2 regions of the Flexivirga aerilata genome follow, and region 1 is predicted to be linked to the other one. Evidence: riboswitches for the same ligand, from Rfam matches in the RefSeq annotation. Region 1 holds a riboswitch; the other holds the start of a gene.
What was found. A riboswitch is a leader RNA that binds a small molecule or an ion and turns the genes downstream of it on or off. The one in region 1 is predicted to bind S-adenosylmethionine.
Positions count from the first base shown of each region.

Region 1 (4,190 bases):
TGCCTCCCTCGTAGTCGGTGCGGAAGACGCCACGCTCCTGCAGCAGCGGAACGACCTGATCCACAAAGGAATCCAGCCCGGTCGGCGTGAGGTGCGGCACGAGGATGAAGCCATCGCTCGCGTCCTGCTGCACGAAGTCGTTGAGTTGCCCGGCGATGGTCTGCGGCGCACCGACGAAGCTCTGCCGTGCGGTCACCTCGATGATGAGCTCGCGGATCGACAGGCCACCGGCGGCTGCTCTCTCGCGCCAGTCGCGCGCTGTCTGCAGGACATCCTCGTGGCGGCGCACGCTGGCCCGTCCCTGCGCGACGGTGTTCTCCCCGGGCAGCGGGTCGACGTCGGGCAGCGGCCCGTCGGGGTCGTATGCCGAGAGGTCTCGATTCCAGAGCTGCTCCAGGAAGTTGATGGCGGTCGCGCCGCTCACCTGCTGGCGCCGCACCTCGGCGGCGAGGTCGCGTGCCTCGGCGTCCGAGTCGCCGAGCACGAAGGTGGCCGCCGGCAGGATGAGCAGGTCGTCCCGGGTGCGGCCGTGGGCGGGCAGCCGCCGCTTCACGTCGGCATAGAAGGCTTGACCCGCCTCCAGCGTGCTGTGCCTGCTGAAGATCGCGTCGGCACGCGCGGCGGCGAACTCGCGGCCCTCGTCGGAGTCCCCGGCCTGGAAGATGACCGGCCGACCTTGCGGGGATCGTGGCACGTTGAACTGCCCTGCGATGTCGAAGTGTTCGTCGCGATGGGCGTAGCTGCCGACGTCCGGGCGCCGCACGAACGTGCCGGCCGCCTTGTCCGCGACGAGGTCGTCGGCGGCCCAGGTGTCCCACAGCTCTGTCGCGGTCTCGAGGAATGCCTTGGCCCGCGCGTAGCGATCCTCCTGGCGCAGGTAACCGCCGCGGCGGAAGTTCTCGCCGGTGAAGGCGTCCCACGAGGTGACGACGTTCCACGCCGCGCGCCCGCCGGAGAGATGGTCGAGCGTGGCGAATTGCCGCGCCACCTCGTAGGGCTCGTTGAAGGTCGAGTTGATCGTGCCCGTCAGGCCGAGGTGGTCGGTGACCGCGGCCAGGGCCGCGAGCACCGAGAAGGTGTCGGGTCTGCCCACCACGTCCAGGTCGTAGATCTGCCCGCGCTGCTCGCGCAGCCGGAGCCCCTCGGCGAGGAAGAGGAAGTCGAACTTGCCCCGCTCGGCGGTCCGGGCGAAGTGACGGAACGACTCGAACTCGATGTGGCTGCCGGCGGCAGGGTCGCTCCAGACGGTGGTGTTGTTGACTCCGGGAAAGTGGGCAGCAAGGTGAATCTGCTTTGTTTTCTTGGACATTCGGCTGCTCCTCACGCGATCGCGTAGCGACTGACGGGCCGGTCGAGCCCGAAGTGGCCCCGCAGGGTGTCGGCTGTGTAGTGCGCACGGAACGCGCCGAGTCGCTGGAGCGCGGGCACCAATTGCTGGGTGATCTGCGTGAGGTCGTGTGGCACCGTCGCGGGCCGGAGCCGGAATCCGTCGACTCCGGACTCCTGCCAGGTGACCAGGTGCTCGGCGAGTTGCTCCGCGGTGCCGACGAAGACGCTCGCGTCGCTGGCGAACTCCTCCCCGTGCCAGTCGTCGAGCAGGTCCTTGCGGGCGCGGGCTGCGGGTGCGGTGTCGTCGAGGAAGACCACCAGGTCGGCGAGCACCGAGACGCTCTCCGGGTCACGCCCGGCATCGACGGCGGCACTGCGTATGACGGAGACGTCCGCGCGCGCCGCGGCCTCGTCGCCCGGTGCGATCAGTCCGATGTCGGCGGTGCGGCCGATCAGCTCCAGCCCGTCCCGCTGGTGCGCGAGGACGGCAACCAATGGCTGGCCCTGCGGCGGTCGCGGGGTGATCGACGGCCCGCGGACCGAGAAGTGAGATCCCTCGAAATCGATGTAGTGCAAGCGATCCCGGTCGACGAAGCGTCCCGTGGCGACGTCCCGGATCTCGGCGTCGTCCTCCCAGCTGTCCCACAGGCGTCGCAGCACCTCGATGTAGTCGGCGACTTCTCCGAAAAGCTCTCGCGTCGCCTCCGCGGTGGGTGCCGCACGGCCGCCGACCTGCGCAACGAGTGCCGGCGCGGACCGGCGGCCCACATTGGCGAACTCCTCCGGGCTGGCGCTCGTGCGCACCCGGACACCCGCCCGTCCGCCGCTGACGTAGTCGAGTGTCGCCGTCGCCTTGGAGATGTGAAACGGCTCGGTGAGTGGGGCCACCACCGTCGGCACCAGGCCGATGCGTGCGGTGACCGGTGCGACGCGCGCGGCGACGAGCTCGGCATCCAGTCGGCCGGTCACCAGGTCGGTGCGATGTGAGGGGCGAACATGGTGGTCGGCGGTGGCCGCCAAGCCGTCCTCGAACGTGACGAAGTCGAGCAGTCCGCGTTCGGCCTCCTGCACGACGTCTACCCAGTGGCGGGCCGTGAAGAGCTGGTCGGGACGGGCTTCGGCCGCGCGCCAGGCGGCGGGGTGTGCGCCGGCGCCGTCGAGGGCGACTGCGAGGTGGAGTGGGTTGCTGTGAGGCATCGACATCGCTTCCTTCTACGGGTGCGGAGTCGCGTCGTCATCACCGAATCATGCTGAAGTGAAAGACGATTCGCGCTTGCGGCATCGGGTGATGCCGCCGGGTCATCACCTGGAGCACCCCACCGCGGCGGAGGGTTGCCGGACGACCAGCCAGGGCTTCGCGTCGTCTCTCGTGACCAGTGCCGACCGTAGACCAGGATGGTCGATCTGTCGAATGTCTACGCGATCGGTAGGGATTGCGCGCGGGTCAGCGCGGCAGCCACGCGTCCTCGATCTCGTTGAGTCGGCGGACCTTCGCAGGGAAGTTCCCCGACAGCAGCTGCTGCAGACTCACCGTGTCGAGGACGGAGCGAAGGCTGGATCGCACGGCGACCCACAGATCAGGCAAATGCGTTGCTACGCCGTCGTATTCGGTCTCGTGCGGGCGCAGCCCCCGCACCTCGGCGAGCGGTCCGTCGACCGCGCGAATGATCTCTCCCAGATAGATCTGGGCGGGCGGTCGACGGAGCAGATATCCGCCGGAACAGCCGCGACGGGTCTCGACCAGTCCGGCCCGCCGCAGCTGCCCGAGGATCGATTCGAGGAACTTTCGGGGCAGCTCCTGCTCCGCCGCGATGTTCTCGACCTTGGCGAGTTCTGGGTAGTGGGAGGCGAGTTCGAGGGCGGCGCGGATCGCGTAATCGCTGCGAGCGGAGATCTGCACGCTGCCGCTCCTTCCTCGGTGCCGGTGAGCAGGCGTAGCCACCCACGATAGCGGCTCCGGGCACACCGAATGTCCACCATGTGAGTAGGGAATAGCCAAACCTTGTGTAAGACAAAACAACTGGTTATGTTCGGCGCAGGTGACGAGAGGCAGCGTCAAGCCCTGGCTTGCTGTCCGGCAACCCTCCGCCGCGGTGGGGTGCTCCAGGTGACCACCGGATGTGCCCGGCTCCGGGCGCATAAGCGCGAGAAAGGGAGACCCATGCCCCTGGTCACTGCCGCATCCTCGTCGGTGCGGTCCGAGAGGGCCGTGCCGGAGGACGATCTGCGGGACACCGTCCTGGTCGGTCGGCGTCGGCCGCTGCAGTGGGTGATCGCCGTCGCGGCGCTCGTCCTGCTGGCCATGCTGGTCAACACGCTGCTCACCAACCCGCGATTCGAATGGCACGTGGTGGGGGACTACCTCTTCAGTGCGGCGATCCTGCGTGGACTCGTGCTCACGCTGTGGCTCACCGCCGCCGTGATGGTGAGCGGCTACCTGCTGGGCATCGGCGTCGCGGCCCTTCGCCTGTCGGACAACACCGTGCTGCGTTCGGTCAGCTTCGGCTTCGTGTGGTTCGTGCGGTCGGTGCCGCCACTGGTGCAACTGCTCTTCTGGTTCGAACTCGCCTCCCTCTATCCCCGGCTCTCGCTCGGCATCCCGTTCGGTCCGGAGTTCGTCGCGGTGCAGACCACGCACCTGCTGTCGGCCGTCGCCGCGGCATACGTCGCCCTCACGGTCGACGTCGCGGCGTTCGCGTCCGAGATCGTCCGCGGCGGGATCCTGGCGGTCGAACGCGGTCAGACGGAGGCGGCCGACGCGCTCGGCCTCACCCGCGTGCGGACCTTCCGCCGGGTCGTGCTGCCGCAGGCGATGCCGGCGATCATCCCGGCCTCCGGCAACCTGCTCATCGGCATGCTCA
Region 1 is NZ_JABENB010000001.1:1,516,582-1,520,771, forward strand. It holds gene HJ588_RS07245 (NtaA/DmoA family FMN-dependent monooxygenase) at 1-1,309, opposite strand, end outside; gene HJ588_RS07250 (LLM class flavin-dependent oxidoreductase) at 1,321-2,526, opposite strand; SAM riboswitch class IV at 2,594-2,704, opposite strand; gene HJ588_RS07255 (RrF2 family transcriptional regulator) at 2,774-3,229, opposite strand; SAM riboswitch class IV at 3,368-3,480, shown strand; gene HJ588_RS07260 (amino acid ABC transporter permease) at 3,491-4,190, shown strand, end outside.

Region 2 (4,190 bases), 610 kb from region 1:
GCCCGCGTCGGTGACCGGCCTCGGCGCCCTGCTCGCGCCCGGCCCGGCGCCGCTGGGTGCCGGCGAGCTGCCGCCCCAGCCGCGTTCGGAAAAGCTCGGCGGCGCCGATGCCACCTGCCCCGAGCAGGCCGCGACGCCGAGCAGCGCGGCCGCGACCACGGCCGCGCGAGTTGCCCGGAAGCGGAGCCTTCGCACGGTGCCCACCCTAGTGCGGCGCGGGCAAAGGTGCTGGACAGTCGCTTCGCGCCTGACCAGCACCTTTGCCCGTTGCGCACCTGTTCTATTTCTGACTCAGGGCACTAGGAGACGAGCGGCTCGCGTCATACGGCCTGCGCGAGTGCGGTGGCGAACAACTCCTCCGGGTCGACGTCGAGCCCGCGGCCGGTGAACCACCGGCCGACATTGGTGCAGTCGCGGTGCAGCAGCTCGAAACCGTGCGGGTTGCCGACCACGTCGACGGCCTGCGGCAGGTCGATGACCACCAGGCGATCACCCGCGACCAGCAGGTTGTATGCCGACAGGTCGCCGTGCACCAGACCCGCGGCGGCCAGCCTCACAACCGCCTCGGACAACTGAATCCACAATGATTGCAACAACTCCGGGGTCGGCCGGGCCGCTGCGAGACGCGGCGCCGGCGAGCCGTCGGGTGCGGTGACCAGCTCCATCAGCACCTCGGTGCCGTCGATCTGCACCGGATAGGGCACCGGCAGGCCGGCCTGATGCAGGCGGACCATCGCCTCCCACTCCGCGCGCGCCCACATCCCGGCGGCGACCGCCCGGCCGTGCGCGGTGCCCTTGGCGACCGCTCGCGCGTCGCGCCCTCCCTTGCGCGGCAGCTTGCGCCCCTCGGTGTAGGCGGCGTTGCGGTGGAACGTGCGGTGTCCGCTGTCGCGGTAGCGCTTGGCGGCCATCACGACACTGCGGTCGTCGAGGGGCGCCGACCGCTCCACGAGGAAGACGTCGGCCTCCTTGCCGGTCTTCAGGACTCCGAGCTCGGTGTCGACGGCGGCATCATCGGTGACGAGCCAGTCCGGCCAGGGCTCGGGACCACGGCACAGCGGCTCGCAGTCGCCCCAGGTGGACCAGCGCTGGCCGTCCGCCAGGTCGCCGATCTGCTGATAGGAGAAGGTGAATCGCGGGTCGATCCCGGCGTCGGGGTCAGCCTGGGAGGCGCCCTCGTGTGGTGTGTGCATGGGTGTTGCTCCGATCGGTGCACGGGTGAGCGGCGTGGGTCACGCCGATGACTTTCGTCATGTCACGCTCCTTCCGATCGGCCGGCGACGAGAGCGTCGCCGAGTGGGCCGCCGTCATCGTGCTCGCCGGGTATGCGCGCGAGCAACCGAATTTGTGCCGGGGCAAGGAAATGCCCGGGTACGACGAGCGATTCGTCATACCCGGGCTCCCCCGGTCGGTCAGCTCTTGGCGGCGCGGAAACCCTGCTCGAGGTCGGCGATGATGTCGTCGACGTGCTCGATGCCGACGGCCAGCCGCACCAGGCCCGGGGTCACGCCGGCCGCGAGCCGGTCCTCGTCGGGACCCTGCGAGTGGGTGGTGGACGCCGGGTGGATCGCGAGCGACCGCACGTCGCCGATGTTGGCGACGTGCGAGTGCAGGGTGAGTGCCTCGACGAACTTGCGGCCGGCGTCGACGCCACCGTCGATCTCGAACGACACCACGGCGCCCGAGCCGCGCGGGGTGTATTTCTGTGCCAGCTCGAAGTATTCGTTGTCCGGCAGCGACGCCCAGCGCACCGACTTCACCTGGTCCTGCTGCTGCAGCCACTCGGCGACCTTGCGGGCGTTGTCGATGTGCCGCTCGATGCGCAGGCTCAGGGTCTCGATGCCCTGGGCGAGCAGGAACGCGTTGAACGGCGAGATCGACGCGCCCAGGTCGCGCAGCAGCTGGACGCGCGCCTTGAGGATGAACGCCAGGTTGGCGCCGAGGTCACTGCCGACGCCGAGGTCACGGGCATAGACGAGACCGTGGTAGGACTCCTCCGGGGTGTTGAAGCCGGGGAACTTCTCCGGGTCCTTGCCGAAGTCGAAGTTGCCGCTGTCGACGATCACGCCGCCGATCGAAGTGCCATGTCCGCCAAGGTATTTGGTCGCCGAGTGGATCACGATGTCGGCGCCGTGCTCGATCGGCCGCAGGACGTACGGCGTGGCGACCGTGTTGTCGACGACCAGCGGGACGCCGTGGTCGTGCGCCAGCTTGGCCACGGTCTCGACGTCGAGGATCTCCTGCTTGGGGTTGGCGATCGTCTCGGCGAAGACCAGCTTGGTGTTCGGCCGGAAGGCCGCCTCCCAGCTCGCCGGGTCGGAGGTGTCCTCGACGAACGTCGTCTCGATGCCCAGCTTCGGCAACGTGTGCTTGAGCAGGTTGAACGTCCCGCCATACAGGCTCGGACTGGCGACGATGTGGTCACCGGCCTGCGCGATGTTGAGGAAGGCGAGCGTCTCGGCGGCCTGACCCGACGCCACGAGGAGCGCCCCGACGCCACCCTCGAGGCTGGCGATCCGCTGCTCGACGACGTCGGTCGTCGGGTTCATCAGCCGGGTGTAGATGTTGCCGAATTCCTTGAGCCCGAACAGATTTGCCGCGTGCTCGGTGTCGTTGAAGACGTAGGACGTGGTCTGGTAGATCGGCAACGCCCGCGCACCGGTCGCCGCGTCGGCGGTCTGGCCCGCGTGGATCTGCCGGGTCTCGAAGGACCAGTTGGGGGTGTCGTCGCTCATGGGACGCCTTTCGTGCTCGTTCGCCGAGCAGCGAGGTCACCCGCGCCCGACGGCGGACCCACGGTCGTGATGTCCGCGCTTGCCGGCGGCGATCGGCACCGCCGGCCAGGTCCTCACCCGGGGCACCCCACCGCGACAGGAGGGTTGCCGGCCAGCGAGCCGGGGCTTGGCGCTGGCACTCATGACCTGCGCGCGACATTATCGCGACATGCGCACCATGTCATAACCATCTCTTATTTCGGACGGGCCACCGGGTCCGTGCCGCCGAGCATCATCTGCCCGGCGGGATCGGGGCCGTAGCGACCGTCGAACTCCTCGAACGCCGCCTCCACCTCCTCGTGGACGCGCCGGACCAGGGTGCCGAACTCGCGGTGGGTGACGATGAGGAACTGCCCCTGCCGCATCGCGTCGACGACCTGCTCCCCCACCAGATCCGGGTCGGCGCCGTGCGCGATCACCCCGTCGTTGGCCTCGACCGCCTCCTCGTCGACCTCGGTCCCGAGGAGTGCCGCCTCGGCCTGCGCGGCGTTGCGGTTGATGGCGGTGGCGACGGTGCCGGGCGCGAGGAGCGACACCGTGATGTCGCTCCCGCGCAACTCGTCACGCAACGCCATGGAGAAGCCGACGCTGGCAAACTTCGAGGAGACGTAGGCGCCCACATTGACCATCGGCAGCAGCCCGGCGACCGACGCGGTGTTGAGGATGTGCGCGGCGCCGCCGCGCTCGGTGAACCGCGGCAGGAACGTCGACACCCCGAGGAACTGCCCCTCGACGTTGACCGCGAACACCCAGCGCCACGACTTCAGCGGAGTCTGCTCGATGGCGCCGCCGCCGTTGACCCCCGCATTGTTGATGAGGATCGAGATCGGCCCGACCGCCTGTTCGGCGGCGTCAGCGGCGGCCGTCCAGCCGTCGGCATCGCTGACGTCGAGCTCGACCGCGGTGACCGTGCCGCCCGACGCGGTCAGCTCACGCTCGACCGCCGCCAGGCGCTCCGCGTCGACGTCGGCGAGCGCCACCTTCGCCCCCTGTGCCACCAGTGCGCGAGCGATGCCGAGACCGATGCCCGACGCCGCTCCGGTGACGAATGCCGCTTCTCCTGCAGGCCATGTCATGTGTCCACTCCGCTCCTGATCGAGGTTGGTGGGACCAGGTTGGCGCGGCGGATCAGCGGCCGACACCGCCGAACGCGGCGGATCCGCGCGTGTCAGTCCGCCGGATGCGCGTCGCGGAAGTTGTTGAGCCGCAAGAGCATTGCCGCAGCGGCAAAGCGGATCTTGCCGATCGCGGTGCGCGGGTCATAACCCAGCGACCGGGTCAAAGCCTCGTGGCGGGCCTGCAGCGTCGAGTGATGTATGCCGAGGGTCGTCGCCGCGCGGCGCAGGCTGTCCGCTTCGACCAGCGTCCGGAGGATCTGCAGCGATCGCGGGTCGAGGCGGGCGAGCGCGGTCACGT
Region 2 is NZ_JABENB010000001.1:2,130,907-2,135,096, reverse strand. It holds gene HJ588_RS20000 (DUF4185 domain-containing protein) at 1-195, opposite strand, end outside; gene HJ588_RS10045 (serine protein kinase RIO) at 321-1,193, opposite strand; gene HJ588_RS10040 (bifunctional o-acetylhomoserine/o-acetylserine sulfhydrylase) at 1,413-2,735, opposite strand; SAM riboswitch class IV at 2,806-2,922, opposite strand; gene HJ588_RS10035 (SDR family NAD(P)-dependent oxidoreductase) at 2,969-3,850, opposite strand; gene HJ588_RS10030 (CdaR family protein) at 3,943-4,190, opposite strand, start outside.
Region 2: it holds a riboswitch for S-adenosylmethionine, as region 1 does, so the genes downstream of both, HJ588_RS10040 (bifunctional o-acetylhomoserine/o-acetylserine sulfhydrylase) here and HJ588_RS07250 (LLM class flavin-dependent oxidoreductase) in region 1, are expected to answer to the same signal.